DNA from 3 places in the Rhodocista pekingensis genome. Region 3 is predicted to be linked to each of the others. Evidence: riboswitches for the same ligand, from Rfam matches in the RefSeq annotation. Region 3 holds a riboswitch; each other region holds the start of a gene.
What was found. A riboswitch is a leader RNA that binds a small molecule or an ion and turns the genes downstream of it on or off. The one in region 3 is predicted to bind cobalamin.

Region 1: another riboswitch for cobalamin. It lies ahead of ACFQPS_RS18115 (TonB-dependent receptor plug domain-containing protein); the one in region 3 lies ahead of ACFQPS_RS13450 (TonB-dependent receptor plug domain-containing protein).
Region 2: another riboswitch for cobalamin. It lies ahead of ACFQPS_RS19720 (cobyric acid synthase); the one in region 3 lies ahead of ACFQPS_RS13450 (TonB-dependent receptor plug domain-containing protein).

The regions. Positions count from the first base shown of each region.
Region 1 covers NZ_JBHTCM010000026.1:46,926-57,037, forward strand. The annotation lists gene ACFQPS_RS18105 (FecCD family ABC transporter permease) at 1-849, opposite strand, end outside; gene ACFQPS_RS18110 (ABC transporter substrate-binding protein) at 846-1,748, opposite strand; gene ACFQPS_RS18115 (TonB-dependent receptor plug domain-containing protein) at 1,751-3,685, opposite strand; cobalamin riboswitch at 3,884-4,079, opposite strand; gene ACFQPS_RS18120 (hypothetical protein) at 4,205-4,525, opposite strand; gene ACFQPS_RS18125 (sulfate/molybdate ABC transporter ATP-binding protein) at 4,676-5,722, opposite strand; gene cysW (sulfate ABC transporter permease subunit CysW) at 5,733-6,713, opposite strand; gene cysT (sulfate ABC transporter permease subunit CysT) at 6,698-7,546, opposite strand; gene ACFQPS_RS18140 (sulfate ABC transporter substrate-binding protein) at 7,698-8,717, opposite strand; gene ACFQPS_RS18145 (methyl-accepting chemotaxis protein) at 9,112-10,112, opposite strand, start outside.
Region 2 covers NZ_JBHTCM010000028.1:277,079-287,190, forward strand. The annotation lists gene ACFQPS_RS19690 (FecCD family ABC transporter permease) at 144-1,208, shown strand; gene ACFQPS_RS19695 (ABC transporter ATP-binding protein) at 1,389-2,180, shown strand; gene ACFQPS_RS19700 (acyl-CoA thioesterase) at 2,203-2,949, opposite strand; gene ACFQPS_RS19705 (anaerobic ribonucleoside-triphosphate reductase activating protein) at 2,928-3,581, opposite strand; gene nrdD (anaerobic ribonucleoside-triphosphate reductase) at 3,595-3,774, opposite strand; gene ACFQPS_RS19715 (ribonucleoside triphosphate reductase) at 3,843-5,870, opposite strand; cobalamin riboswitch at 5,962-6,181, opposite strand; cobalamin riboswitch at 6,297-6,510, shown strand; gene ACFQPS_RS19720 (cobyric acid synthase) at 6,626-8,212, shown strand; gene cbiB (adenosylcobinamide-phosphate synthase CbiB) at 8,331-9,230, shown strand; gene ACFQPS_RS19730 (bifunctional adenosylcobinamide kinase/adenosylcobinamide-phosphate guanylyltransferase) at 9,258-9,776, shown strand; gene ACFQPS_RS19735 (cob(I)yrinic acid a,c-diamide adenosyltransferase) at 9,877-10,112, shown strand, end outside.
Region 3 covers NZ_JBHTCM010000012.1:95,345-105,456, forward strand. The annotation lists gene ACFQPS_RS13435 (ABC transporter ATP-binding protein) at 1-409, opposite strand, end outside; gene ACFQPS_RS13440 (FecCD family ABC transporter permease) at 406-1,410, opposite strand; gene ACFQPS_RS13445 (ABC transporter substrate-binding protein) at 1,407-2,279, opposite strand; gene ACFQPS_RS13450 (TonB-dependent receptor plug domain-containing protein) at 2,279-4,270, opposite strand; cobalamin riboswitch at 4,506-4,734, opposite strand; gene ACFQPS_RS13455 (AAA family ATPase) at 4,843-5,421, shown strand; gene ACFQPS_RS13460 (pentapeptide repeat-containing protein) at 5,466-6,767, opposite strand; gene phoU (phosphate signaling complex protein PhoU) at 6,887-7,621, shown strand; gene ACFQPS_RS13470 (hypothetical protein) at 7,916-8,353, shown strand; gene ACFQPS_RS13475 (IS1595 family transposase) at 8,394-9,371, opposite strand; gene ACFQPS_RS13480 (DUF6471 domain-containing protein) at 9,487-9,717, shown strand; gene ACFQPS_RS13485 (hypothetical protein) at 9,714-10,112, opposite strand, start outside.

The sequences.
Region 1 (10,112 bases), on a different contig from region 3:
GTGCGGCACCACCAGCCCGATGAAGCCGATCGCACCCGTCACGGCCACCCCCGGCCCGACGGCCAGCACCGTGCCCAGCACGATGCGCCGGCGCAGCGCCGCCACGTCCACGCCCAGGCTGGCCGCCGTGCGCTCGCCCAGGCCCAGCGCGTCCAGGCTGTGCCGCTCCCGCGCCAGCATCGCCATCCCGACAAGCAGGAAGGGAGCCGCCAGCAGCACATGGTCGCGCGTCCGGTCGGTCAGCGAGCCCAGCAGCCAGAAGGCGATCTCCAGGGCCGCATGCGGGTTGGGCGCGAGGTTCAGGGCCAGCGAGGTCAGCGCCCCGGCCAGGGTCTGCACCGCCACGCCGGCGAGGATCAGGGACAGCACGCTGGCCTGCCTTCCTGCCAGCATGAGGATCAGTGCCATGCCGCAGCCTGCCCCCGCCATCCCGGCCAGCGGCATGGCGAGCGCAAGCTGGGCGGAGAGCCCGAAATAGAGCACCAGCACGGCACCGAACGAGGCGGAGGCGGACGCCCCGACAAGGCCCGGATCGGCCAGCGGGTTGCGCAGGAAGCCTTGCAGGGCCGCCCCCGCCATGCCCAGGCCGGCCCCCACCAGCGCCCCCAGCAGGGCGCGCGGCAGGCGCACCTCCTGCGCCACCAGCACCACGGCGGGATCGCCCCGCCCCGCCAGCCCCGCCAGGATCTGACCGGGCGGAACCGGAGCCGGGCCGACCAGCAGGGAGACCAGGAACAGGGCGGCGAGCAGCAGCCCCAGCCCGGCCAGCAGCAGCCCGTCCTCCCGCGGCCGGGCAGCGCCCGGCAGGTCACCGCGCAGGCGGGCGCGGTCGGCAGCGGCGGCGGTCATGACGCCCCTCCCCCGCCGCGGGCGGCCTCGCGCAGCAGCGCGACCCCGTCGATGGAACCGGGACCGGCGCAGAGCCAGTACTTCAGGGGGAAGGACACCTCCCGCATCCGCCCCGCCAGCGGGCGCAGCGCGGGATGGTCCAGCACGGACTGGCCCACGCCGGGCCGGTCCGGCCGGCGGCTGTCCACCACCAGGACGTCCGGCGGGTCGAGCGCGAGCTGTTCCACCATGACCCGGCCGTTCGGGCGGGTGGAGAGACGCCCCCCGATGTTCGTCAGACCGGCCGCGGCCATCACGTCGTTGACGATGCCGCGGGAGCCGGGAACCTCGCCGCCCGGCCGGTACAGCATGGCGGTGCCCAGGGCGGGCGCGGTGCCCGCCCCGGCCAACCGGGCCTCCAGGCTGCGCCGCAGCGCCCGGCCCCGCTCCGGCTGCCCGACCGCCGCCGCCACGGCGTCGATCTGAGGCAGGATGCCGGCCAGGGTCACGGCACCGCGCAGCCGCAGCACCGGGATGCCGAGATGCTCCAGCATGGCGACCGTGCGGCCGCGGGTGAAGCCGCCATCGACCACCAGGTCGGGCTTCAGCATCAGGATCTCCTCCGCCGTGCCGCCATGCCGGTGCAGACCCGAAGCCTGCGCCGCGGAGGGCGTCAGGTTCGGGTCCGCGGCAAGGCGGCTCAGACCGGCGATCTGCTCCCGCGCGGCGAGCGCCAGCACGAACTGGTCGGCGCAGAGCGAGAGCGAGACCACACGGCGGGGCGCCGCAGTCGCCCCTTCTGTCGCCCCGCCCGTCGCCCCGGCCGCCGGACCGGGCAGCCCCAGGACGGACAGACCCGCGACGACGGACAGGACGACAGCGAGCGGCAGGCGGAGGGCGGCGGCGATGCGCCGGCCCATGCTCAGAACGCCGCCTGGATGCCGATATAGGCGGAGCGGCCGGGCGTGTTGTAGTTCAGGACCTCCTGGTAGTCCTCGTCGAACAGGTTCTCGACCCGGCCGAACAGGCTCAGGCTGTCCGTCAGCTCCCAGCGGCCCAGCAGATTCACGACCGTATAGCCGTCCACCCGCGGCGAGGTGGCCGACGCGCGGTCGAGCTGCGAGGTGACATGGCGCAGGTCGGCGCCCAGCGTGACCGCGTCCGTCACCGTCACGTCCGCGCCCAGGTTGAACGAATGGCGCGGCCGCCGCGGCAGATCGCGGCCGTTGTCCCGGTTCTCCGTGTCCAGCAGGGTGTAGTTCGCATCCAGCGAGAGCCAGGAGACCGGCTGCACCGCCAGCGTCGTCTCCACACCCTGGGTCCGGGCGCGGCCGATGTTCACGTAGCTGGAGGTGAAGGCGATCAGGTTGCGGTAGCTGTTGCGGAACACGGACACGCCCGCGGTCACCTTGCCGTCGAAGAGGGTCTGCTCGACCCCGGCATCGGCGCCCCAGCTCTTCTCCGTCTCCAGGCGCCGGTTGCCGTAGGTCGGATCGAAGAGCTGATACAGGCTGGGGGCGCGACGGGCCGTGCCGTAGCTGGCGCGCAGCGTGGTACCCACGGGGGACAGCGCGTAGGCCGCGGTGGCGCGCCAGGTGGTGTCGCCGCCGAACTGGTCGTTATGGTCGTGGCGGGCGCCCAGGGTGACCGACAGCTCCTCGGTCAGGGCGGCGAGATACTGGCCGAAGACGCCCCAGGTCTCGACATCCGCATCGACGCCCGGCGTGGTGACGCCCCGGCTGCTGGTGGTGGTCGTCTCCGCCTTCTCGCGGTCCCAGGCGAGGCCGACGGTGGCGACATCCGCCCGGCGCAGCTTCAGGCTGGACATCAGGTCAACACTGAGCTGGTCGCTGTCGAAGGTCGAATAGCGATACCAGCCCTTGGGCTCGTCGAAGTCGCGGTCCGTCCGGCTGGCACCGACCGACAGGGTGGTCTCCAGCCGGCCGTCCAGGGCCGTGAAGAACGCACCGGCATGGCCGAACAGGGTCTCCTTCTCCTGGAAGGCGGGACCGTCGCTGCTGGTGCTGGGATCGAAGTCGGTGTCCAGCCAGTCCCAGCCGGCGGAAAGGTCGAAGCGCAGCGCCTCACTGGCGCGCCAGCCGAGCCGGCCGCGCACGGAACGCATCTCCGAACCGTCCTTCTCGTCGCCCGCACCGACACGGGAGAAGCCGTCCGTCTTGTAGTTGCTGCCCGAGAGCGAGTAGTCGATATCGCCCGAGCGGCCGGACAGGGACAGGTTCTGCCGGAAGGTGTCGTAGGCCCCGGCCTCGACCAGTCCGCGCACGGTCAACGGCCCGTCGCCGCGCCGGGTGATGATGTTGATGACGCCGGCCATGGCATCGTTGCCGTAGAGCGCGCTCTGCGGCCCGCGCAGCACCTCGATCCGCTCGATGTCGTCGCTCAGCAGGGCGTTGAAGTCGAAGTCGCGGCTGGCGCTGGAGCTGTCGTTCATCTCCACCCCGTCGACCAGCACCTTGACCATGCTGGTTTCGGAGCCACGGATCCGGACGTTGGAGGTGGCGCCGACGCCGCCGTTGCGTGAGATGCTGATGCCGGGGACGCGCTTCAGCACGTCCAGGACCTGCGACTGCTGGCTGCGCGCGATGTCGGCCGCGGTGACGACGCTGATGCTGCTGCCGACGCGGTCGATCCGGGTGGGCGTGCGGGTCGCGGTGACGACGATCTCATCGACCAGGGGGTCGCGCCCCGCGCTTCCGGTCTGGGCCTGGGCCTGCACCGCCAGACCGAGGCAGGAGGCGGCGGTCAGGCCGGCGAGCAGCGCGCGCCGGTGGCGACGGGCCGACAGGGGGGCCGACAGGGGGGCCGACAGGCGGGACGACAGGGGGGACTTGGGCACTTCTCTGGCTCCGTTCCACAAGGGTGCGAAATCGGAAGCAGGGCCCGACGGCCGGCGCGGCGGGACTGCCGCGTCGGGGGGATGACAGGCCGGTCCGGCGCCGCCATGGCATGCATGGCGGCCACACGGGCACGCTCCTTCCGAAGCGCCGGCACGAAACGGAAATCCGCCCCGCCAGGACACCCCGCCCAACGGCCGTGCGACGCATTTCCGAAGGCAGGTCTCCTGGCTTGCGGGTCACCACGCTCGTCCGGCCTTCCCAGTTTCCCAGTGGCCATGGATGGACGAGCGCTCGCCGCTCACAGTTGCGGGGGCAGCCGCGGCCTGGGGCCTTGCGACCCGCACCGCGTTCCCTTTTCACCCCTTCCGGGGCACCTTCGGCGGGCTGAGGGTTAGCCTAGTCGGGAGAGCAGGACAAGAGATGAACCGCGGTGTTCCGAAACCTGTGGCAGCGGCGACACGCATAGCCCGATATGCCCAGCACCCACGCCCCAGGACCGGGGACCGGCCGGCGGCGGATCAGCCCGGAAGACCGCCCATCGGGAACGGACCGCCCGCCGCGGGCGCGACAGAGGCGGCGTGAGCGGGCATGGCGGAGGCCGCATGCGGCGGCACGATGGCGACGAAGGGATCGCGGGCGCGCAAGGACCAGATCGCCCCGGCGGCTTCGGGGGATTCGGGGGCGGAGGCGAGCACCACCGCCGACGGCTGGGTGGCGTCGAACAGACGGACCGCGTCCTGCCAGCCGCCGGTCCCGACGACGGCAAGCCGACCGCTCTGGCACTGCGCCCGGGCGGCCGCCAGATCCTCTGCCTGTGATCCTATGATGATGACACGCACCGCACAGCCTCCGAGCGCGTTACTCCCCTAGTGAGGCGTAACTACGTTAACATGCCGCTAACGCGGTGTCTGCCGTTTGATTCGCACCTCTCGGCTCGACGGTCGTGCGCCAGGGGCAGGCGCAGGGCCTGACGGAAACGGGGCCAGTCCTCAGGCCGGGAAGATGTTGACGTGGCGCAGCCTGACGCCCACCGCGGCCCCGGGGGTCAGCGCCCCGACATCGGCCGTGCGGCGGTCCAGCAGCGCCTCCATGACCTGTCCGTCCAGATCGAGGTCGAGCCGCAGTTCCGGACCGACCGGCTGCACCGCCCGGACCCGGGCGGACAGGCTGCCCGGACCGGCGGCGGGCAGCACCTCCACATCGTGCGGCCGGACGAAGGCGATCCCGGGGCCGCGGGTCCAGGCGCCGGGCGGCAGGGCCAGGGGCAGCCCGGCGATCTCCGCATGGTCGCCCTGGATGGTGCAGGAAAGCCGGGTGCCGCCGCCCAGGAAATCGCAGACGAAGGCCGTGGCCGGCCGGTCGTAGATCGCCGCCGGGGTGCCGACCTGCTCCAGCCGCCCCTGGTGCAGGATGGCGACCCGGTCGGCCAGTTCCAGCGCCTCCTCCTGGTCATGGGTCACGAACACGGTGATGACGCCCATGCCCTTGTGGATCTCCCGCAGCCAGCGCCGCAGCTCCTTGCGTACCTTGGCGTCCAGTGCCCCGAACGGCTCGTCCAGCAGCAGCACCCGCGGCTCCGTCGCCAGCGCCCGCGCCAGCGCCACCCGCTGACGCTGGCCGCCGGAAAGCTGGTTCGGATAACGGTCGGCAAGCTGCGCGAGCTGCACCAGCTCCAGCAGCTCCAGGACCCGCCGGCGGATCTCCGCCTCCGCCAGCCTCGGGCGCCGGCGTGCGACCCGCAGGCCGAAGGCCACGTTCTCGAACACCGTCATGTGCCGGAACAGGGCGTAGTGCTGGAAGACGAAGCCGACACGCCGGGCATGCGGCTCGGTCGCCGTGGCGTCCTGACCGTCGATCAGGAGCCGGCCGGAATCGGCGAACTCAAGCCCGCCCATGATGCGCAGCAGGGTCGTCTTGCCCGACCCGGACGGACCCAGCAGCGCCACCAGCTCGCCCGGGGCGATGGTCAGGTCCACATGATCGACCGCCGTGAAACCGCCGAAGCGCTTGGTGATGCCGGACAGGACGATGCTCATGGGCAGCCTCTCAATGCCTGCGGGTGGCGGCCAGCTCGGCCCCGAACCGCCATTCCAGCAGCGACTTCGCCACCAGGGTCACGATCGCCAGCAGCGCCAGCAGCGAGGCGACGGCGAAGGCGGCCACGAAGTTGTACTCGTTGTAGAGGATCTCGACATGCAGCGGCATGGTGTTCGTCTCCCCCCGGATGTGGCCGGAGACGACGGAGACGGCGCCGAACTCCCCCATCGCCCGGGCGTTGCAGAGCAGCACGCCGTAGAGCAGACCCCACTTGATGTTCGGCAGCGTCACCCGCAGGAAGGTCTGCCAGCCGTTGGCGCCCAGGGTGACGGCCGCCTCCTCCTCGTCGGTGCCCTGCGCCTGCATCAGCGGGATCAGCTCGCGCGCCACGAACGGGAAGGTGACGAACAGGGTCGCCAGCACCAGCCCCGGCACGGCGAAGACGATCTGGATGTCGTGCTCGCGCAGCCAGCCGCCGAACCAGCCGTGCGCCCCGAACAGCAGCACGTAGACAAGGCCGGAGATCACCGGCGAGACGCTGAAGGGCAGGTCCACCAGGGTCAGCAGCAGCGACTTGCCGGGGAAGCGGTGCTTGGCGATGGCCCAGGCGGCGCAGACGCCGAACACCATGTTCGCCGGCACGGCGATGGCCGCCACCGTCAGGGTCAGGCGGACGGCGGCCAGGGCGTCGGGCTCGACCAGCGCCTCCCAGAAGGGCCCGAAGCCCCGCCGCAGCGCCTCCACGAAGACGGCGAGGAGCGGCAGCGCGATGAACAGCACAAGGAAGCCCAGGGCCGTCCCGCCGATCAGCAGCTTCACCCAGATCGGGTCTTCCAGCACGCCGCGCCGCCGCGCCGGTGGCCGTTCGATCACGACAGGATCGTCCAGGAGCGTCCCGCCCCTGGCCGCTGGCGCGGTCCGGCCCGGAATGGCGGGATCGGCATCATAGGGAGAGGTGGTCACGGGCGGTTCCTTCACAGACCGGCCCATCGCCGCGTCCAGCGTTGCAGCAGGTTGATGACCAGCAGCAGGACGAAGCTCGCCAGCAGCATGGTCACGCCGATGGCGGCCGCCCCGGCATAGTCGAACTGCTCCAGCCGGATGACGATGAGCAGCGGCGCGATCTCGCTGACCATGGGCATGTTCCCGGCGATGAAGATGACGGAGCCGTACTCCCCCACCGCGCGGGCGAAGGCGAGCGCGAAGCCGGTCAGCAGCGCCGGCAGGATGGTGGGCAGGATCACCCGCACGAAGGTCTCCACCCGGGTGGCGCCCAGGCTGGCGGCGGCTTCCTCCAGCTCCTTGTCCAGATCCTCCAGCACGGGCTGCACGGTGCGGACGACGAAGGGCAGGCCGATGAAGGTCAGGGCGACGACGACGCCCAGCGGCGTGAAGGCGACCTGTACCCCGAGCGGCGCCAGGAACTGCCCGATCCAGCCGTTGGGAGCATAGAGCGAGGTGAGCGCGATACCGGCCACCGCCGTCGGCAGGGCGAAGGGCAGGTCCACCACGGCATCCACCAGCCGCTTCAAGGGAAAATCGTAGCGGACCAGCATCCAGGCCACGGCCAGACCGAAGACGGCGTTGATGCTGGCGCCCAGGAATGCGGCCCCGAAGCTGAGCCGCAGCGCCGCCAGCACGCGCGGCTGCGTCACCTGGTCGAGGAATCCAGCGATGCCCAGTTCCCAGGGACGGGCGACCAGGGCCGCCAGCGGAACCAGGACGATCAGGGTCATGTAGAGGAGCGTGACGCCGAGCGTCAGGCCCAGCCCGGGAATGACCGACCGACGCGGCCGGGCGAAGGGCTGCCAGAGGACGGTCATCGCAAGTCTCCCGGTGGTGGGGGCTGCCCGATGACGGAAACCCCCGGCGCACCGCGGGTCGCGGTCCGCCGGGGGGTCCATTGCGTGCAGATTCCGATACCGTCCGTCAACTCTCGAATCCCGGAGCCACGGCATCCGACCGGAAACGGGCTCAGCGCCCGTCGGGTCGGTAGATCTGATCGAACACGCCGCCGTCGGCGAAATGCGTCGCCTGGGCCCGCCCCCAGCCGCCGAACTGGGAGATTTCCACCAGCTTCAGGGCGGGGAAGCGGTCCTTGTACCGGTTGGCGAGCTGCGGCAGGCGCGGCCGGTAGAAGTGCTTGGCGACCAGTTCCTGGCCTTCAGGGGTGTAGAGGAAGGCGAGATAGGCCTCGGCCACCGCGCGGGTGCCCTTACGGTCCACGTTCCGGTCGACCACCGCCACCGGCGGCTCGGCCAGGATGGAGAGGCTGGGCACCACGATCTCCACCGTGTCGGGACCCAGTTCCTCGATCGCCAGGAAGGCCTCGTTCTCCCAGGCCAGCAGCACGTCGCCGATGCCGCGCTGGACGAAGGTGGTGGTGGCGCCGCGGGCGCCGGTGTCGAGCACCGGGACGTTGCGGTAGAGACGTTCGACGAAGCTGCGGGCCGCTGCCTCGTCCCCGCCGCCATGCTCCAGGGCGTAGGCCCAGGCGGCAAGGTAGTTCCAGCGCGCCCCGCCCGAGGTCTTGGGGTTGGGGGTGATGACCTGGATGCCGGGCTTCACCAGATCGTCCCAGTCCTTGATGTTCTTCGGGTTGCCCTTGCGGACCAGGAAGACGATAGTGCTGGTGTAGGGGGTGCTGTTGTCCGGCAGCCGCGTCTGCCAGTCCTTCGGCAGCAGGTCCGTATTCTCGGCGATGGCGTCGATGTCGTAGGCCAGCGCCAGGGTGACCACGTCGGCGTTCAGACCGTCGATGACAGAGCGGGCCTGCTTGCCCGAGCCACCATGGCTGGTCTTGATGGTGACGGTGGCGCCGGTTTCCCGTTTGTAGCGCTCGGCGAAGACCTTGTTGAATTCCTTGTAAAGCTCCCGCGTCGGATCGTAGCTGACGTTCAGGATCTCATAGGATTTCGGCTGTGCCACCGCGGCAGCGGCGGCGATGCCGATGGCCAGGGCGGCGGCCGCGGCCGCGCGTGCAAACCAGCTCATGGGTCACTCCCTTGTCCGGCCAAGCGGGAGAACCGGGAGCCTCGCGGTGCCGGACGACGGGAGGGGAGATGCCGGCGGGGCCGGGCGGGGACCGCCGCCCGTGACGCCGCTGCCGGGGTGCCCTCCACAACCGGGCACCACGAACCCGCTTCGTGGCGCTTTAGCGTTTGGTGTCGCGGCGCAAGCTGCACATCAAAGGGCCGCGGCCGGTCGATGGACCGACAGGATCATGCTGACGGCCAATCCCCATCCTGTCAATAGGATTTGAGGCGAAGATTGGCCGCACGCTGCATGTGATATGTCGTCACAGCGATCAACCCGCCGCCCCCGCCGGGGTTCCGGACCCCGACGGCAGCGGCAGCGGGAGAGGCAGGGCGCCGCCTGTCCGCCGCCGTCAGGCGGCGTTGGCGTAACCGGCAAGGCGGGCCGGAACGCCGTCCGGCAGGCGCGGCTCGAAGGCGACGTGCAGGCCGGTCGCGTCGGCCGCGCGCACGGTGAAGGGCACCGGCTCCGGCAGGCCGGGCAGATGCAGCAGCCCCTCGCTGCCGATATCCGCCTGCGCCCCGGCCAGCGTGGCGCCGCCGACGGACAGGTCGCTCACGCGGACCTCCTGCCGGCTGCCACCGACCAGCCGGGCCTCGCAGGGGATGTCCACGGCGAAGCGCTGCTCGGTCCGGCGGTCCGCCTCTCGGGTGGAGGTCCGCACCACCCGCACCAGCACCTGACGCAGTTCGCGGATGCTGTCCGCGACGCTGCCGGCATTGGCCCGGACCGCCGCCGCCTGCTGCCCCGTCTCCGCGGCGTCGCGGGCCACGGTGCCGATCAGTTCCGACACCTGCCGGGCGGCCTGGGTCGTCTCCACGACGTTGCGGCTGATCTCGCGGGTGGCGGCGCTCTGTTCCTCCATGGCGGCGGCGACGGTGGTGGACACCTGATCCACCTCGCCGATGCGCTGGCCGATGCTGGAAACCGCGGTGACGGCCGCGGCGGTCGCGCGCTGGATCTCCGTGATCTGCGCCGTGATCTCGTCCGTCGCCTGCGAGGTCTGGTTGGCCAGCAACTTCACCTCCCCGGCCACGACGGCGAAACCCTTGCCCGCCTCCCCGGCGCGGGCCGCCTCGATCGTGGCGTTCAGCGCCAGCAGGTTGGTGCGGGCGGCGATGTCGTTGATCAGCCGGGCCACCTCGCCGATCCCGGCGACCTGCTCGGAAAGGGCGCGGATCGCCTCCGCCGTGTTCTGGCCCTCGGCCACGGCGCTGCGGGTGATCGTGCTGGCATGGGTGACCTGGGTCACGATCTCGTTGATCGAGGCGGACAGTTCCTCGGCCGCGCTGGCGACCGCCTGGGCGTTGGCGAGCGCCTGATCGGCGGCTGCGGCGACACCGCCGGCAGCGC
Region 2 (10,112 bases), on a different contig from region 3:
CCGCCGCTCCCGGGACCATCGGCCCCGCCGGCCGCCCTGCCCGCCGACGAAGGGCTTGCGCCCGGGACGGGCGGCGGCTATCGAGCGACGCGCCCGGACGCGATCCGGTCCGTCCCGACCGTTGAAGCCAGGGGGCCCGCCCCATGACGCCTGCTCCCGACCTGCGCCGCGCCGGCGCCCCGCCCCGGCCTGCGGTCACCCCTGCCCCCGTGCGCCCGCCGGCGGGCCGGCCCGGCTTCGTGCCGCTGCTGGCCGCGGCGCTTCTGGTCGCGGCGCTCCTGTCGCTGCTGATCGGGCCGGCGGACATCGCCGCCGGCGACGCGCTGGCCGGCCTGGTCGGTCAGGGCGATCCGCTGGTCGTGGCGGTGATGCAGAAGCTGCGCCTGCCGCGCCTGCTGGTCGGGCTGGGCGCGGGCGCCATGCTGGGGCTGGCGGGGGCCTCGCTCCAGGGCTATCTGCGCAACCCGCTGGCCGAGCCGTCGGTCCTGGGCGTCTCCAACGCCGCCGCCCTGGGGGCCGTGGTCGCGCTCTACAACGGCTTCGCCGCCACCATGCCGCTGGCGCTGCCGCTGATGGCGATCGGGGCGGCCATGGCGGCTATCGCCGGCGTCATGCTGCTGGCGGCGCGGGCGGAGAGCGCGCTCTCCGTCGTGCTGGCGGGGCTGGCCGTGGGCACGCTCTGCGGCGCCCTGATCTCCCTGACGCTGAACCTTGCCCCCTCCCCCTTCGCCGCGGCGGAGATCAGTTTCTGGCTGCTGGGATCGCTGGAGGACCGCAGCATGACCCATGTGGTCCTGGCCCTGCCGCTGATCGGGGTGGGGGCGGTGCTGCTGCTCTGGGACGGGCGCGCCCTGGACGCCCTGACCCTGGGCGAGGAGGCGGCGCGGTCGCTGGGCTGCAACCTCGCCCGCGTGCGGGTCCGGCTGATGCTGGGCGTCGCCATCGGGGTCGGGGCGGCGGTGGCGGTCAGCGGTGCCATCGGCTTCGTCGGGCTGGTGATCCCGCACATGGTCCGGGCCGTGGTCGGGCAGCGCCCGTCGCGCCTGCTGCTGCCCTCGGCCCTGGCCGGAGCGCTGCTGCTGGTGCTGGCGGATCTGCTGGTGCGGGTGCTGCCGACGGCGAACGAAATCCGGCTGGGGGTGGTGACGGCGCTGCTGGGCGTGCCGATCTTCCTGAGCCAGCTTCTCAAGGCGCGGCGCTCCTGGTGAGCCCGCCGCGCGCCCCGTGCCCGCCCGCCGTCCCTTGTGGCTTGCATCGCATGACCCGGCTGCGGCGATGGGAGGTGCATCCCGGGGCGGTCCCGGCTACCCTCCCGTCCGCCGACGGAGACCTCTGATGGACGCCTGTTCCAAGCCGCCCCTTTCCCGCCCCGCCACGGATGCACGGCGATGACGATCCTGCATGTCGAGGGGGCCGGCGTCCGCCTGGGCGGCCGGCCGATCCTGGAAGCGATCGGGCTGTCGGCCGGCGCCGGCGAGGTGGTCGGGCTGATCGGGCCGAACGGCGCCGGAAAGTCCACGCTGGTCCGCGCCATCGCCGGCCTGCTGCCGCTGGAATCCGGGCAGGTGCGGATCGCCGGCCGGCCGCTCTCCGCCTATTCCCGGCGGGAGCTGGCGAACACCGTCGCCTATCTGCCGCAGGGCCACACCGTCCACTGGCCGCTGGACGCCTACCATGTCGTCGCGCTGGGCCGGCTGCCGCATCTCGGCCCCCTGGGCCGTCCGACGCCGGAGGACGAGGCCGCCATCGCCCGCGCGATGGAGACGGCGGACGCCGCCGCCTTCGCGCCCCGCACCATCACCTCGCTCTCCGGCGGGGAGCGGGCACGGGTGATGCTGGCCCGCGCGCTGGCGGTGGAGGCGCCGATCCTGCTGGCGGACGAGCCGGTGGCGGCGCTGGACCCCTACCACCAGCTCCAGGTCATGGAGCTGCTCCGCGGCATCGCCGCCACGGGCCGGCTGGTCGTCGCCGTGCTGCACGACCTGCCGCTGGCGGCGCGCTTCTGCGACCGGCTGGTGCTGCTCGGCGGCGGCCGGGTGGTGGCGGACGGGGAGCCGGAGGCGGTGCTGGCCCGCCCGAACCTGGAGGCGGCCTACCGCGTCCAGGGCCTCTACGGCAGCGAGGGCGAGGAACGCTACGTGCTGCCCTGGCGCCGGCTGGCGGCCGATCCCGTCTCCTGACCGGGCGGCCGGCGGGTCCCGGTCAGAGCGGACGGACCGGCGTCGGCCGCTGATCCGCATCCAGGGCGACCATGACGAAGACGCCCTCTGCCGCCTTGCGGCGCTCGCCGGTCTTCAGGTTCTCGCCCCAGAGATCGACCGTCACCTGCATGGAGCTGGTCCCGGTGCCGGTGACGGCGGCCTCGATCTCCATGATCTCCCCGACCTTGACCGGGCTGGTGAAGTCCAGCCTCTGCGAGGCGGCAAGCACGACGGTGCGGCGGCAGTGGCGGGTGGCGGCGACGAAGGCCGCCTTGCCCATCTGCGCCATGGCATGGCCGCCGAACAGGATGTGGTTGTGGCTGGCCTGGTCGGGGAAGACCAGTTCCACCATGCGGACACCGGCCGTCGCCGGTCCGGGCTCCGTCTCCTCCAACGGCGGCACCGCCGCGTCGCGGTCCACCGAGACCATGTTGAAGCGCCCGCGGGTGCAGAGCCGCCGCTCCCCCGTCAGCAGCGCCTCGGCCACGAGATCGACCTCCACGGTCAGGGAGCGCCGGCCGACGCGGGCGATGCGGCCCGTGACCTCCACGATCTCGCCCAGATGCGCCGGAGCGGCGAAGTCGATCCGCTCGCAGGATGCGGTGACGAAATCGACATGCGCGTGCCGGGTGGCGGCGATGAAGGCCACCTTGTCCATGTGCGCCAGCGCGGCGCCGCCGAACAGGGTGCCGTGGTGGTTGGTGTCGCCCGGGAAGATCAGGTCGATCAGGCTGGTCTCGCGGCGCACGGCGCATCTCCTGAGAGGCGGGCGAGCTGGTCGGGCCGGCAGCCCGTGGCCCGGAACGGTTGCAGGCGGTGCTGTCGGACGCCCAGCGCGTCGAGATCGGCACGCAGCCGCTCCAGCGCCGCCGCGTCCAGCAGGCGCGGATGCACGGTGGTGCGGACATCGCAGGCGATGCCGGCGTCCAGCAGCAGGCGCAGGCTCTCGCGCGCCCGCTCCCCGCTGCCGGGGGCGCCGGTGATCCGCTCATATTCGGCAAAGGGGGCCTTCACGTCGAAGCCCACCCAGTCCAGGAGCGGCAGCAGGTCCGCCAGCCGCTCGGGATAGGGGCCGCCCGTGTGCAGGCCGATGCGGAAGCCCATCCCCCGCACCGTCCGCATGGCGTCGGGCAGCGCGGCCTGGAGCGTCGCCTCCCCACCGGAGAAGACGACGCCGTCCAGCAGGCCGCGGCGCCCCTCCAGGAAGGCCAGCACCTGCCCCCACGGCAGTTCCCGCTGCCCGCGGGGGGGCAGCAGGTCCGGGTTGTGGCAGTAGGGGCAGGCCCAGGGGCAGCCCTGGCAGAAGACGGTGGCGACCAGGTCGCCCGGCCAGTCGCAGGTGGACAGCCGGGACAGGCCGCCGACGCGAAGGTCGGCCACCGGATGCCTCGTATCAGGCCCCGAGGTCCGCCTTCGCCTCGGCGAAGTAGCGGCGCTCGGCGAACTCACCCTTCTTGCCGAAATTGAAGGAGGAGACGGGACGGTGATAGCCCATCACGCGGGTCCAGATCTCGCAGGGCTGGCGCTCCTCGTCCTTCAGGACGATCTCGGCGGTCTCGGTCATGCAGCTCATGGGTCGGGTCCTCTTGTCCGGAGGTCAGGGAATCGGGCCGGTGTCCCGGCGGTACGGTGTCGCGGCGCTCACTCGGCCGCGGCGCACTTCTGCCGCTTGCGGGCGATCAGCTCGGCGTCGCACTTGGGGCAGAAGGCGTGCTCGCCCTCGATGTAGCCATGCTTGGGGCAGATCGAGAAGGTGGGCGTCACGGTGATGTAGGGCAGGCGGAAATTCTCCAGCGCCCGGCGCACCAGCTTGCGGCAGGCATCGGCCGAGGACACCCGCTCGCCCATGTAGAGGTGCAGGACGGTGCCGCCGGTGTACTTGCGCTGCAACTCCTCCTGCCGCTCCAGCGCCTCGAACGGGTCGTCCGTGAAGCCGACGGGAAGCTGGCTGGAGTTGGTGTAGTAGGGCTGGTCCGCCGTGCCGGCCTGGAGGATGCCGGGGAAGCGCTTCTGGTCCTCCTTGGCGAAGCGGTAGGTCGTACCCTCCGCCGGGGTGGCTTCCAGGTTGTACATGTGGCCCGTCTCTTCCTGGAACTGCACGATGCGCGCACGCACATGGTCCAGGAAGCGGACGGCGAAGGCATAGCCCCGCTCGGTCGTGATGTCCTCGGCATCGTCCGTGAAGTTGCGGATCATCTCGTTGATGCCGTTCACGCCCAGCGTCGAGAAGTGGTTCCGCAGCGTGCCCAGGTAGCGCTTGGTGTACGGGAACAGCCCGTTGTCCATGTGGTGCTGGATCACCTTGCGCTTGATCTCCAGGCTGGTGCGGCTGATGTCCAGCATCTCGTCCAGGGCGCGGAACAGGGCCGCCTCGTCGCCCTTGTGCAGATGGCCCAGGCGCGCGCAGTTGACCGTCACCACCCCCAGCGAACCGGTCTGCTCGGCGCTGCCGAACAGGCCGTTGCCGCGCTTCAGCAGCTCGCTGAGGTCGAGCTGGAGCCGGCAGCACATGGAGCGGACCATGTTCGGCTTCAGCTCGGAATTGACGAAGTTCTGGAAGTAGGGAAGCCCGTACTTGGCCGTCATCTCGAACAGCCGCTCGGCGTTCTCGCTCTCCCAGGGGAAGTCGGGCGTGATGTTGTAGGTGGGGATCGGGAAGGTGAAGACCCGCCCCTTGCTGTCGCCACGGGTCATCACCTCCATGTAGGCGCGGTTGATCAGGTCCATCTCGGCCTGAAGCTCGCCGTAGGTGAAGTCCATGTCCTCGCCGCCGATCACCGGCACCTGATCGCGCAGGTCCTCCGGGCAGGTCCAGTCGAAGGTCAGGTTCGTGAAGGGCGTCTGCGTGCCCCAGCGGGAGGGCACGTTAAGATTGTAGACAAGCTCCTGGATGCACTGGAGCACCTGCTCGTAGGGCAGGTTGTCCTTGCGGATGAAGGGGGCGAGATAGGTGTCGAAGGAGCTGAACGCCTGCGCACCGGCCCATTCGTTCTGCAAGGTGCCCAGGAAATTGACGATCTGCCCGACGGCGCTGGACAGGTGCTTGGGCGGCGCCGCCTCGACCTTGCCCGGCACCCCGTTCAGCCCTTCCGTCAGCAGGGTGCGCAGGGACCAGCCGGCGCAGTAGCCGGCCAGCATGTCCAGATCGTGGATGTGGATGTCGCCCTCGCGGTGGGCGCGGCCCACCTCCGCCGGATAGACGTGCGACAGCCAGTAGTTCGCCACCACCTTGCCGGAGATGTTCAGGATCAGGCCGCCCAGCGAATAGCCCTGGTTGGCGTTGGCGTTGACGCGCCAGTCGGCCCGGTTCAGGTACTCGTTGATCGAGGTTTCGACATCCACCACCGTCTTGCGGTCGCGCCGCAGGCGGGCGCGCTGCTCGCGGTAGACGATGTAGGCGCGGGCCGTGGCGAAATGGTTGGCGGAGATCAGGACCTGCTCGACCACGTCCTGGATCTGTTCGATATGCGGCGCCTCGGTATGGAAGCGATGGCCGATCACCTTGATCGCCTGGATCGCCAGGAGATGCGCCTCCGCCCCGTCGAACTCGCCGGTCGCCTTGCCGGCGCGCTCGATGGCGGAGCGGATCTTGTCGCCGTTGAAGGCGGACACTTCACCGCTACGCTTGATCACGGACTGCGGCAGCGTGGCAAGGGCATGAACGGGCATGCGGGTCTTTCCCCTTCCGGCACGCGGACAGGGGTCGGGAACCGCCCGGCGCGGCGCCGGCGGGTTCCCTTCGGATCACCCCGTCCGAAGATTGGTAGACTGGGCTACGGCAGGTCTCCTGGCTCGCGGGTCCGCGCCACCGTCCGGTCTTCCCGGTGCCGGTCGGCACCAGTGACATGAAAGGTCGGCAGCTCACCGCTGACAGTTGCGGGGGCAGCGCCGGAATCACACCGGCTTCCCTCTTAGCCCCCGGATAACGAGATCGGATAACTACATATTGTGTCATCCAGGGGACCGTAACGCTAAATACCGTAATTGCAGGTTCTGCTCAAGTCAAGCTCCGGCGGCGCAGGAGGGGCATGACGGATCGCCATGCGGTCCGCCCGCGGCGGCGCAGGCGGCCGTTGACAGGGGGATGGCCGTCTCCTAAAGCTCAGCCGTCACGGTTCTTCCGGCTCTCCGGGGTGCGGAAGCTAAGAGGGAATCCGGTGCGCCGTACGCGGCAAGGCCGGAGCTGCCCCCGCAACTGTCAGCGGTGAGCCTTTCCCGTTCGCGCCACTGGACCCGCAAGGGTTCCGGGAAGGCCGGGCCGAGGCGACGACCCGCGAGCCAGGAGACCTGCCGCGACGCACCATGGTCCACGGGCGGGGTGTCCCGGTGGAATGCCCGCGCTCCGGCCGCCCTCAGAGGGGATGCCGGGGTCCCGCGGTCTTCCCCATGCCCATGCCCTTCCTGTCTGAAGGGGCTTCCAGTCCATGTCCGATTCCGCGACGACGCCCGGCGACGGCCTCGCCCCGATCGTCTACACGCCGCGCAGCACGGACGCTCCGCGCCGCGCCCGCGCGCTGATGATCCAGGGCACCAGCTCCGACGTCGGCAAGAGCATGCTGGTGGCCGGGCTCTGCCGCGCCTTCACCCGCCGCGGTCTGGTGGTGCGCCCCTTCAAGGCGCAGAACATGAGCAACAACGCCGCCGTGGTGCCCGACGCGGACGCCCCGCCGGAGGCCGACGGCACCCCGGCGCGCGGCGAGATCGGCCGCGCCCAGGCGCTCCAGGCCCGCGCCTGCAAGGTGGCGCCGTCCATCCACATGAACCCGGTTCTGCTGAAGCCGCAGACGAACATCGGCTCCCAGGTGGTGCTGCGCGGCCGGGTGCTGGGCAACTGTCCGGCGCGCACCTATCACCGGATGCGCAAGGGCCTGATGCCGCCGATCATGGACAGCTTCGAGCGGCTGGCCGCCGAGGCGGACCTGGTGATCGTGGAAGGCGCCGGCAGCGGGGCGGAGATCTATCTGCGCGCCTCGGACATCACGAACATGCATCTGGCGGAGCGGCTGGGCCTGCCGGTCGTCGTACTGGGCGACCTGGACCGTGGCGGCACCATGGCCGCCCTGGTCGGCACCCACGCCCTGCTGGACGAGGCCGACCGGGTCCGCGTCGTCGGCTACATCGTCAACAAGTTCCGCGGCGACTTCTCCCTGTTCGAGCCGGCCTGCGGCACGATCACGGCCATGACCGGCTGGCCCTTCCTGGGCGTGGTCCGCTGGTTCGAGGAGGCCGACCGCCTGCCGGCGGAGGATTCGCTGGCACTGGAGCGGCCGGCCACCGGCACCGGCAGCGGCCTGAAGGTGGCGGTGCCGCGGCTGTCCCGCGTCGCCAACTTCGACGACCTGGACCCGCTGGCGGCCGAGCCGGGCGTGGACCTGCGCTGGGTGCAGCCGGGCCATCCGATCCCGGCCGACACGGACGTGGTGGTGCTGCCCGGCTCCAAGACCACCCGCGCCGACCTTGACGTGCTGCGCCAACAGGGCTGGGACGTGGACATCCTGGCCCATGTCCGCCATGGCGGCCGGGTCGTCGGCCTCTGCGCCGGATTCCAGATGCTCGGCCGGGTGGTGCGCGACCCCGCCGGGATCGAGGGGCCGGCCGGGGAGACGCCGGGCCTGGGCCTGCTGGACATCGAGACGGAGATCGGCGGCGACAAGCGGCTGGTCGAGATCGACAGGCTGGACCGGAACAGCGGCCGCCGCGTCACCGGCTATGAGATGCACATGGGCCGCTCGACCGGGCCGGGCCTGGAGCGGCCCTGGCTGATGCTGGACGCGGGCGACGGCTCGGCCCCGAAGGCCGAAGGGGCGGTCTCCGCCGACGGGCGGGTGATGGGCAGCTATGTCCACGGCCTGTTCGGGTCGGACGGGTTCCGCTCCGCTTGGCTGGAGCGGGTGGGGGCGCAGGCCTCGGCGCTCGACTTCGAGGCGCGGACCGAAGCGGCCCTGGAGGCTTTGGCCGACCATGTGGAGGCCAATCTGGACCTCGACGCCCTGCTGGCCCTGGCGCGGTGACGGGAACCCCGGTGACGCACGGTCTTCCCCCCCGCAGCGCGGCCTTCCGCCCCTGCCCGTCCGGCCCCGGTAGCGGAGGCGGACAGACGGCGCCCGCGGTCCGGGGGGGCGCCACGCCATGACCATCCTGCTTGCGCTGCTGATCGACCGCTTCCTGGGGGAGCCGCCGGGGCGGCTGCATCCGGTGATCTGGATGGGCCAGTACCTGGAGCAGGCCGGCCGCCGCCTCCCCGACCTGCCGGCGTGGCTGGCGCTGCCGGCCGGCGCCGCCGCCTGGGCCGTCGGCGCGGTGGCCACGGTGGCGGTGGCGGGGGCGGCGACATGGCTCGTCTCCGACCTGCCGCCCTGGCTGGAACTGGTGCTGCTGGCGTTCCTGCTGAAGCCGATGTTCGCCCTGACCCTGCTCCTGTCGGAGGTCGCCGCCACCGAGACGGCCCTGCGCGAGGGGCTGGCGGCCGGCCGTGCCCGGCTGGGCTCCCTGGTCAGCCGCGACACCACGGAGCTTGAGCCGGAGCAGGTGCGCGAAGCCGCCATCGAATCCCTGGCGGAGAACCTGTCGGACTCCCTGGTGGCGCCGCTGTTCTGGTTCCTGGTCGCGGGGCTGCCCGGGGCCGCGCTCTACCGTTTCGCCAACACGGCGGATGCCATGTGGGGCTATCGCGGGCGCTGGGAATGGGCCGGCAAGGTGGCCGCCCGCGCCGACGACCTGCTGAACCTGATCCCGGCACGGCTGACGGCCCTGGCGCTGCTGGGCGCCGATGCGCTGCGCCGCGACCGGCGGGCGGCCCTGGCAACGGAGGCGCGGCGCACCGCCTCGCCGAACAGCGGCTGGCCGATGGCGGCCATGGCGATGGCCCTGGGGCTGCGCCTGGGCAAGCCGGGTCACTATGTTCTGAACGAGGGAGGGGCGGTGCCCGGCCCGGACGACCTGCCCCGCGCCCTGGAGCGCGCCCGGCGGGCGGGTCTGGGCCTCGCCCTGCTGGCCGCCGTGGCGGAGGTGATCATCCATCATGTCTGACGTGCAGGCCAGAGCGGAGGCGATGCCATGGGTGCCGTGACCTTCCTGACCGGCCCGGTGCGCAGCGGCAAGAGCGCCCGCGCCGTGGAGATCGCCCGCGGCTGGGGCGGGAACGTCGTGTTCGCCGCCACCTACCGCGTCGATCCCGCCGACGCCGAGATGCTCGCGCGCGTGCGCCGGCACCAGGAGGAACGGCCGGAGGGCTGGCGCACGCTGGAGGCGCCGGACGATCTGACGGCCGCGCTCGCGGCGCTGGACCCGCCGCCGTCCGGGCTGGTGCTGGACAGCATCGTGATCTGGGCCGCCATGCGCTTCGACCGTGACGACAGCACGATCCTGGCCGAGTGGAGCGCGGTCCTGGGGCATCTGCGCGCCGCCCCGTGGCCGACGGTCATCGTCGGTGACGAGATCGGCTGGAGCCCGGTGCCGATGGAAGCCGAGTTGCGCCGCTTCCGCGATCTGGTGGGCTGGCTGGGCCAGCGCACCGCCGCGGCCGCCGACGAGGCCTGGCTGATGGTGGCCGGATGCCCGGTGCGCCTTAAATGAGGGGGCGGACCGCCGCACCGTCCCCGCCGCTGCCCCCGCCGGGTGCTGCGGCCCGCCGTCCCGCGGCGACACCCGACAGAGACCGGAAAGGGAGAGAACGATGAGCAAGACAAAAGTGGTGACGCGCACCGGCGACGGCGGCGAAACTTCCCTGGGCCGCGGCGTGCGCGTGCCGAAATGCTCCGACCGCGTGGAGGCCTACGGCTCCGTGGACGAGGTCGGCGCCATGATCGGCGTGCTGCGCTCCATGCTGGAGGACAATGCCGCGGTGGATGCGCGGCTGCGCGCCATCCAGATCGACCTCTACAACATCTGCGCCGACCTGCACATGCCCGG
Region 3 (10,112 bases):
GGTCGCGCAGATGGCCGACGCCGCACTGCGAGAGCGCCCGCTCGATGGCGGCCGCATCGGCCGCGCCGGGCGCGCGCCAGGGGTCGAGGTGCGGCAGCCGGCCCAGCGCCACCACCCGCTCCACCGTCAACGGCCAGTGGACGGCGGTGGACTGCGCCAGATAGGCCAGCCGGCGGGCCAGCAGCCGCGGCGGCACCCGGTCCAGGGCCGTGCCGTCCAGGGTCGCCGTCCCGGCGTCGGCCCGCAGCAGCCCGGCCAGACACTTCAGCAGGGTGGTCTTGCCGGCACCGTTGGGGCCGATCAGTCCGACCAGCTCGCCGCGCCCCAGGGCGACACCGGCTTCGGCCAGGACCGTCCGCCCGGAATAGGACAGGCGCAGGCCGCGCCCTTCGAGCAGGGGGGCGCTCATGCCACCCTCCGCCGCGTGCGCAGCACCAGGGCCAGGAAGAACGGCGCGCCCAGCAGGGCGGTGACGACCCCCAGCTTCAGTTCGGACGGTCCGGCCCCGCCCAGGCGGACGGCGACGTCGGCCGCCAGCGTCAGCGCCGCGCCGCCCAGGGCGGACAACGGCAGCAGCCGGCTCGGCCGGTGTCCCACCAGCGGGCGCAGCAGGTGCGGCACGATCAGGCCGACGAAGCCGATGGTCCCGGCCACCGACACGGCGGCACCGACCGCCAGCGCCGTGCCGACGATCACCAGCGCGCCCAGCCGGCCGATGGCGAATCCCAGGGAGCGCGCCGTCTCCTCCCCCAGGGTCAGGGCGTCCAGGCCGCGGCCGGTGCCCAGCAGCAGCACGGCTCCGACCAGCATGAAGGGCGCCGCCAGATAGACATGGTCCAGGCTGCGGTCGGACAGCGAGCCCAGCATCCAGAAGACGATCTCCGCCAGCGCGAAGGGGTTCGGGGAGAGCGACAGGGCCAGCGAGGTCAGCGCCCCCGCGAGGCTGCTGATGGCCACGCCGGCCAGGATCAGGGTCAGCACGCCGGCGTCGCGTCCGGCCAGGGCATAGAGCAGGGCCACCGCCACCAGGGCGCCGGCCATGCCGCCGATCGGCAGCGCCAGGGGAAAGGCCAGCGACAGGCCGCTGTAGAAGGTGACGACGGCGCCCAGGGCGGCGCTGGCCGACACGCCCAGCAGGCCCGGTTCGGCCAGCGGGTTGCGCAGCAGGCCCTGGAGGGCGGCACCCGAAAGACCCAGCACGGCGCCGATCAGCAGGCCCAGGATCGCCCGCGGCAGGCGGATCTCCGCGAAGATCACGGCGGCGGTGCTGTCGCCGCCGGCCCACCAGTCGCCCACCGCCGTGGACAGCGACACGGCGCTGGGTCCCACGGCCAGGGAGGCCACGAACAGCAGCACGACCAGCAGGGTCAGGACCGGGACCAGCAGCCCCGGGGAAAGCTCCCGCGTCATGGCAGGTCCGCCGCGGCGGGGGTCTGCGCCACCTGCGTGCCCGCGCCCAGCAGATCCCGCCGCGCCTCGGCCAGCCGGACCACGGCGTCGGCGATGAAGGGGGCGCCGCAGCTCATCAGCGGGCCGGGGATGTCGGGCCGCGCCCGCGGCGGGACGCTGCGGGCCAGGGCGGGGTGGCGCAGCAACTGGTCGGCCAGCGACGGGTACGCCTCGGGACCTCGGTCGGCGACCAGCAGGTCCGGCGGGTCGGCGGCCACGCTCTCCACCGGCAGGTAGCCATAGCCCCGCAGGCCCAGACCGGCGGCGTAGTTGGTGAAGCCCGCCGCGGCCAGCACCGCGTCGGAGAGGGTGCCGCCGCCCGCGGTGAAACCGCCCGGCTCCAGCGTCAGGGCGGTGGGGCGGGCGCTGTCATGGGGGGCGGCGGCGGCCAGCTTCGCATCCATCTCCGCCAGCAGGGCTTCGCCGCGCTCCGGCACGCCCAGCGCCCGGGCGACCTCCCGCGTCTGGGCCCGGATGTCGTCGAAGCCGGAGGCAAGCCCCAGTTCCACCACGGGGATGCCGCGCGCCCGCAGCAGGGCGACGGTGGCGCGGGTCGTGTAGGTTCCGGCCAGCACGATGTCCGGCCGCAGCGGCAGGATCTCCTCCGCTACGCCCTGCACGGCGGGCAGCGCCCTGGCCTCGGCCGCGACATGCGACAGGCCGGGGTCGCGCGCCAGATGCGACAGGGCCGCGATCCGCTCCGGCGGCAGCAGCAGCACCGCGAGCTGGTCGGTGCACAGGTTGAGCGACACCACCCGCTGCGGCCCGTCGGCGGCGTGGGCATGCCACGCCGCCAGCAGGGTCACGAGGGCTGCGAGGGCCCGCCGCATCAGTATGTCGCTCTGACGCCGACGAGGATGCCCCGGTCCGGCTGGGCGAAGCCGTTGGGGTCCTCGATCGTCCGGTCGAACAGGTTGGTGCCGCGGGCGTAGAGCTGGAGGTCGTCCCGCGCCTGCCAGGTCAGCGACAGGTTCGCCAGCACGTAGCCGCCGGCCGTGCCCTCTCCGCCGTAGCCGCTCGCATCGGGATAGATGTAGTCCCGCCGCCGCCCGATGAAGGAGACCTCCGGGGCCACGGTCAGGCCCGCGACGGGCTCCAGTGCCGCCGTGAAGGCCAGCGCGTGCTCAGGCCGGCGCAACAGGCGGGCGTCGGTCTGCTCGTTGCGGGCATCCGTCCAGGTCCAGCTCGCCGTCAGCTCGGCCCAGTCCGCGGGGCGCAGGGTAAGGATCGTCTCCACCCCCTTGGTGTGCGCCTCGTTGACGTTGACGACCGTGCTCGTGAAGTCCGGGTTGTAGCGGTAGGTGATCAGGTCGTCGATGTCGCTCTGGAACCAGGTTACCGACACGGTGACAAGGTTGCTGCGCCCCGCCCCCGGCAGGTCTGTCTCGAACCCGGCCTCCCAGCCGACGCTCTTCTCCGGGTCCAGGTCAGGATTGCCGCGGTAGCCGTAATTGTTCGTACCAAAGCGGTCGTACAGGGTGGGTGCCTTGAAGGCGCTGCCGGCCGCCGCCTTCAGGCGGGTGGCGAGGGAGGGCAGCGGCACGACCGCACCCAGGCGCCAGGTCGTCGTGGTGCCGAAATCGTCCGGATGCTCGTTGCGCAGGCCGGCCGTCACGTCCACCGCGTCGAACAGGCGGGCCTGGGCGTGGACATAGAGGGCGAGGCTGTCGGCGTCCGCGTCCACGGCGCTGGTGTAAGGCCCGTAGGCGGAGACGGAGCGGGTGTCGAAATCCGCCTCGTCCCGCACGAACGATGCGCCGAAGCCCAGCACCCCGTCCTTCATCGCCGCCGTCGCCGGCAGGGTCAGGTTGTTCTGCCAGTCGGCCTGGGTCCGCACGCTGTCATAGGTATCGCGGCTGTAATCGGCGGAGACGCTGTCCGGGTCGTTGCGGTAGGTGCGATCGTAGCGGCTCTGCCCCACGCTCAGCCGCGAATTCAGCGCCCCGGCGAAGAACAGCCGCTCGCCGGCGAGCTGCCAGGCCAGATGGTCGCTCTCCCCGGTGGAGTTCGGCTCGTCCTGCGGGACGTTGTCGAGGTCGCTCTCCGCCCGGCGCCAGCGCAGCAGCGCCTCCAGCCGGCCGTTCTCCAGCCGGACCACGGCCTTGCCGGTGGCGGTCAGGGCGTCGAAGCCGTCCTCCTCGCCCAGATTGCCGGCCATCCGCGACGGCGTGGCGTTGTCGCCGTCGGTGGTGAAGCCCTGGACGCTGACGCCGTAGTCCAGATTGTCGAGCGTGCCGTAGAGGCCGGCGCTGCCGCGCCAGGTCTTGTCCGTCCCGGCGGCAGCATCGACCTCGGCGGTGGCGGCGGAGGGGCCGCCGGCGCGGGTGATCATGTTGATCACGCCGCCGATGGCGTTCGAGCCGTAAAGGGTGGAGGCGGGGCCGCGCACCACCTCGATCCGGCTGACCCCCTCAAGCAGGTCGTCGCCGAAGTTGAAGGCGCCGGCGGTCATGGCCGGATCGTTCACCGGCAGGCCGTCCAGCAGCACCAGGACATGGTCGCTGTTGGTGCCGCGCAGGAACAGCGAGGAGTTGCCGCCGGGGCCGCCGCTACGGGTCAGGGCGGCGCCGGGCAGGGTGCGCAGGGCGTCGGGCAGGGTCTGCCAGGCGTTGCGCCGGATCTCCTCGCGGTCGATGACGCTGACGGAGGCGGGAATGCGGTCGATCGGCGTCGGCGTCCGGGTGGCGGTGACGACGATCTCCTCCACTCGGGAAGCATCATCGGCCGCAGCCGTCGCGGGGAGTGCCGGCAGGACAAGGGCCGCCGCCAGGAAGGGCAGCGGAAACCGGGTCTGCGGGAAGAGGGAAGGGCGCTTCTGCATCGCTTGCGTGCCGACTGGCGCCACGGCCGCGCAGGGCGCAGACCGGGCGGTTGGGGACTTCGGGTTCCCTTGGACACGGCACGGCTCCGCCCCCGCCCGGAAACGACCGGCGCGGTACTGGCGGCAAAGACGACTCGTCAGAGGACGCATGCGCGCACCCCCGTCCACGGCAACCCATCGGGCACGTCACCGCAAAACGGAGGACCGTCCCATCGATGCACCCCGCCCGATGGCTGCGTGACGCTTCATGCCGGCAGGTCTCCTGGCTCTCGGGTCAACATCCGACGCCCGGCCTTCCCAGTTTCCCAGTGGCCTGTTCCCGTCCGTGCGGACGGGGGCGGCGGACTCGCCGATCACAGTTGCGGGGGCAGCCACGGCGTTGGCCCCACCCGGTCACCCGGGCACAGGCCGCACCGTCGTTCCCTTTTCACCCCTTTGGGGGGACCGACACATGTGCGGCACTCTAGGGAAATCACCCGGGCACGACAAGGCGGCTCCATCGCCGCAGGGTGCAGCCCAGGGACGGCAAGCGCCCCTTTCCCCGCCCGGCCGCAAGGCTCTAGCATCGCCGGATGGATATCCGCCCGCACACCCGCCCCCACCGCATCGGCATCACCGGCAGCGCCGGCGTCGGCAAGACGACGCTGGCGGAGGCGCTGGGCGACCGGCTGGACCTGCCGGTGATGGCGGAGGCGATGCGGTCGATGCTGGAGGCCGGATTCGATCTCCACACCCTGACGCGCGAGGGGCACCGCGACCTGATCCGCACCCAGGCGGATGCGCTGGTGCGGGGGATGGCGCGGGCCGAAGCCGGCTTCGTCACCGACCGCACGCCGCTGGACTTCGCCGCCCATTGGCTGTCCAACGGGTTCGGGGTGGACGATCCCGCCGGCACCGAGGCGCTGCTTGCCCGTGCGGTGGCGGCGATGGCGGACTACAGCGCCGTGCTGCTGCTGCCCTGGGGCTGCATCCCGCTGGAGGATGACGGCGTGCGCTACCCCAATCCGTGGATGCAGCTCCATTTCCAGGAACTGGTGGCGGGGCTGTGCCGGCGCTGGGTCGATCCCGCCCGGCTGGTCGTCGTGCCGGACCGGGTGATGGCCCCGGCGGAGCGGCTGGACTGGGTGCTGCGACGACTCGCTGCCGGCTGACGGCTTGATGGCCTGAGGGGCGCCGCCCGCCAGGGCATCGGGGGTCAGTCGTCCTCGTCCTCCTCCGGCCGGGGCATGGCGGCGCCGGTCAGCACCGCCCCGTCCAACTGGGCGCCGCGCAGGTTGGCGTCGATCAGGTTGGCGCCCGTGAGGTCGGCCCCCCGCAGATCGGCCCCGGACAGGTTGGCGTTGCGCAGGTTCGCCCGCACGAGGCTGGCCTTCACGAGCTTCGTGCCGGAGAGGTTCGCCGGCCACAGCCGCCCGGTGGGGCGGCCGTCCGGTCCCTTTATATCGACCGACCCGATCTCCGCCCCGTCCAGCCGGGCGCCCGTCAGATCGACCCCGCGCAGGTTCGACCCGTCCAGCGTGGCGCCGGAGAGATCGGCATTCTGGAGGTTGGCCGAGACCAGATCGGTCATGATCAGCAGCGATTCGCGCAGCTTGGCGCCGACCATGATGCAGTGCTTCAGGCTGGCACCGCTGAGGTTCACCTTCTCCAGCCCGATATGGGACAGGTCCTCCCCGTCCAGGGTGGCGCGCGTACCCTTCGCGCCGTTGGAGTTGATCCAGACGAAATGCTCCGACAGCGTGGCCTGGACCTTCTGCGAGAAGTTGTCCTTCGAGCGGGTGATGTTGGCCCCGGTCATGTCCACGCTGGCGAGGCTGACCCCGTCCAGGTTCGCGCCGTGCAGGTCGGCGTTGCGCAGGCTGGCGCCGGTCAGGTTGGCGCCCATCAGGTTGGCGCCGCGCAGGGAGGCGCCGGCAAGGTTCGCCCCGGCAAGGTTGGCGCCGCGCAGGTCGCTGCTGGAGAAGTTGGTCGATTTCAGCACGGCGTTGGAGAAGTTGCAGCCGGACATCTGCGCGCCCTGGCAGTCGGCGCCGACCATGCTGCACTCGCCCAGATCGGCCCCGGCCAGATTGGCGTTGGAGAGCAGCGCGTCGTCCAGGTCCGCCCCCGACAGGTCGGAGCGCTGCACGCTCATCTGGCTGGGACTGCGCCGGTCCAGCAGGGCGCCGCCGCGCAAATCCGCCTCGCGCAGGATGGCGCCCTTCAGCTTGGCGCCGCGCAGATGCGCCCCGCGCAGGTCCGCCTTGGCCAGATTGCAGCCGGTCAGCAATGCCCGCGTCATCCGTGCCGCGAAAAGGTCGGCCTGGCTGAGGTTGGCCCGCGTGAAGTCGCAGTCCGAAAGGTTCGCGCCCGACAGCTTGGCCGATTGCAGGTTGGCGGCATTGAAGTTATGCCCCTGGAGGTCCACCAGCGGCATCATCGCCCGCGCGCCGCCCGTCAGCCGCTTCAACCAGCGTTCGTGCTTCTCCAGCGTGGCGATCAACTCGTGGGGCGTCATGGCCTGATCGCGGCGCAGCCGCTAGTCAGAGGTGGACAATCGTTTTCTTAGCGGATTATTGGCTCATGTGGAACCGTGGCGGCATGTCCGCGGGCAGGGTTCCCGAGGGGAGGTCCAGAATGCAGTCGCAGCACATCGTCAACGCCTATGACCAGGAGCTTCGCAAGCTCCACAGCTATATCGCGGAGATGGGGGGGCAGGCGGAACAGCAGCTCCGGGAGGCGATGCAGGCCATCGTCACCCGCGATTCGGACCTCGCCGGCAAGGTCGTGCGCGAGGACGGGCTGCTGGACGAGCTGGAGCGCAAGGTCGAGGCCCAGACCATCCGCCTGCTCGCGCTCCGCCAGCCGGTCGCCTGCGATCTGCGCGAGGTGATCACGGCGCTGAAGGCCGCATCGAACCTGGAGCGCATCGGCGACTTCGCCGCCAATGTCGCCAAGCGGTCGCTGGCGTTGCAGCAGATGCCGGAGATCGGGCTCACCCGCTCCCTCGGCCCGCTGGGCCAGACGGCGGGGGAGATGCTGAACGCCGTGGTGCAGGCCTATCTCGACGACGACATCGACGGGGCCCTGCGGGTGCGCGACCGCGACGAGGATCTGGACCGGGCCTATACGGCGCTGTTCCGCGAGCTGCTGACCTACATGATGGAGACGCCGCAGCGGATCACCGCCTGCACGCACCTGCTGTTCGCGGCGAAGAACCTGGAGCGCATCGGCGACCACGCGACCAACATCGCCGAGGCGGTCTGCTTCCGCATCCGCGGCAGCCTGCCGGAGGAGGAGCGCCAGAAGGGCGACGAAACCAGCTTCGCCGTCGTCTCCCCGGGCATCCTCGGCGACGGTCCCACCCGCTGAACCGTCGCTCCGCCCCGGCCGCGCCGGCGTGACCGGAACCGCGCCGGCGGGACCGGAACCCCGCCGGGCGCGGACGGTTGGTCCCGTCGGGGGCGGGCCGCGCCGGCCGGCAGCCTCCGGGACCCAGCGCCGGGAGAGCGGGCAGGCATGATCGCGGAACAGATCGAGGCGGACCACGGGGCCGGGCGCGAGCTGCTGGCCCTGGTCGGCAACAGCGTCCAGTACGGCCCCGGCCTTATGGCGCAAACGCCACCAGCGTCAGCCTAGGTGCCGGCCCGCTCTCCCGATACCTTCATGAGCATGGGAGACACCTACCTCATATCGGGGCTGCTGACCAAGCGGGCGGAGATGGCGGGCGAGTTGTCCAAGCTCCGCCAGCGCATGGACGCCATCGCGCACGACCTGGCAGCCGTTGACCGGCTGTTGAAGGCGTTCGGCTATCAGGGTGAGCCGGAGGAAGACATCTGCCCCGTGGTGAAGCGGGAGACAGTCACCCGGCGCGGCTCTCTGGCGAACGATGCGCTGGACATTCTACGGGAGGCGTCGGAGCCCATGTCCGCTGCGGCCGTGGCCGACATCATCGCCACGCGGCGGGGGCTGCAACTGCCCACCGCACGGCAACGGGAGACGTTCCGGGAGCACGTCCGACAATCCATGCGCCGGCTGCGCCAGAAAGGCGTCCTGGAACTGCTTGGGACCGGGAATGCCGTGGTCTGGCGGGTGAAGCCGTGAAGGGGCGGGATAATGATGGGTGTGCGCTCCTGAAACCACATCAACCCGCGCGCCGCTGCCACCGCCCGGTGAAGTCCACCGACTGAGCGCAGGCGGCAACGCGGGCCACCAGCCGGCTGAACAGCGTCCCGTTCGCGTCCCGGCGGTGATCCTCCCGCCACGCCATCTCGGCAGCGTAGCGGTGCAGGTACAGGCCGCTGATGTGGTGGTGCTGGCCCCACTCCGCCCGGCGCAGGCGAGCAAAGAAGCTCTCCGCCTGATTGGTGCAGGCGTCCGCGAAGGAGAAGGCTTCCTTGTGGTTGATCCGCTTCATGGCGTAGCGGGCGCGCAGGTCATCCCAGGATGCGGCTTCGTCGGCATGGATGGTGCTGCCCCGCTCCACGCGGGCGCGGATGAAGGCCGCGCTTTCTTCCTCGGAGCGGAACACGCTGGTCAGCGTGCGGCCGTCGCGCTCCCGAACCGCCACGACGACGCGGCGCTTGCCGGTCTGGTGCTGGGCAAGGCGACGGTCCTTGCGATCCTCCTTCCGGTTCTCGGGCCGGATGTGCCCGCCGACATAGCAGCCGTCCACCTCGACCACGGCGCCGGCCCCGCCGACCATCGCGCCCTTCATCTCGGAAGCCATCGCCTCCCGGAGCTTGTGCCCCAGCACCCAGGCAGCCTTCGCGGACACGCCCAGGTCCCGGGCGAGCTGCAAGGAGCTGATGCCCTTCACCGCGTTCACGAAGATGACGATGGCCGCAAGGTAATCCCGGACGTGGAGCTTGTGGTAGGCGAACAGCGTCCCGGACGTGGGCGAGAAGTCCCGCCGGCACGCACGGCACCGATACCGGGGCGAGCCGCCGCGAGCCACGTCATAGCAGATGCAGCCGCCGCAATGGGGGCAGACGGGTTCGCCCTGCGTCTCGGGCCAGCGCAGCCGGCGGAAGGTGGCCCATGCCTCGGCATTGTCCATCCTCAGCACGGCCTTCAGGCTGATCGTGCGGGAGGCGGCGGAAAGCAGGAAGTGCTGGGCCATTGCGTTTGCCATCGTTTGCGTTACTCACGTAACGTATATGATGGCATGCGGGTAACGTTGTCAATGGCAATCGTAACGTATACGATGGCATCTGCACCGATTTTGGAGATGCACGATGCGCACGGAAGAGGAATGGGCCGCTTACACCAAACGGCTGCTGAAAGCTGAGATGACGAAGCGGGGTGTGACCTATGACCAGCTTACGGAAAGGCTGGCCGCGCTCGGAGTTCACGATACATCGGTGAACATTCGGAACAAGGTCGCCAGGGGAAAGTTTACAGCGGTATTTTTCTTACAGTGCCTAGAGGCGGTGGGGTGCAAGACCCTGCATGTAGCGGAAGATTAGTCTTCGTTGTCGAGGGAAGCCATGCCGTGGTATCCGGTTATCCTAAACGCAATGGGAGTCCCGTTCGGGCGCGTTTCCACATTCACATCGACCCAAAAACCCTTCCTATAAATGTTGTCCGAAGCCTCTCGAATCTCGAACTTGATACGCTCTGCGGCCACATCTGAAACGTAGATCAGTGGCAAGTCTTTTGAGGTGATCTTGTTGATTACAACGCGCTCCGAAGTTCGCTTTCCGGGCGCAGCGTCCTTTGTGTTTGATTGCTGAAATACCATAAGTACCTTTTCATAATCGGCGCCCCCGACATGCTCAAGCGCTTTCTTGTGCCTCCTGAGACCATCAAGGGCATTTCTGGCCTGAGTGGTATCAAATTCAAGCGCTAGCCTTTCCTTGCG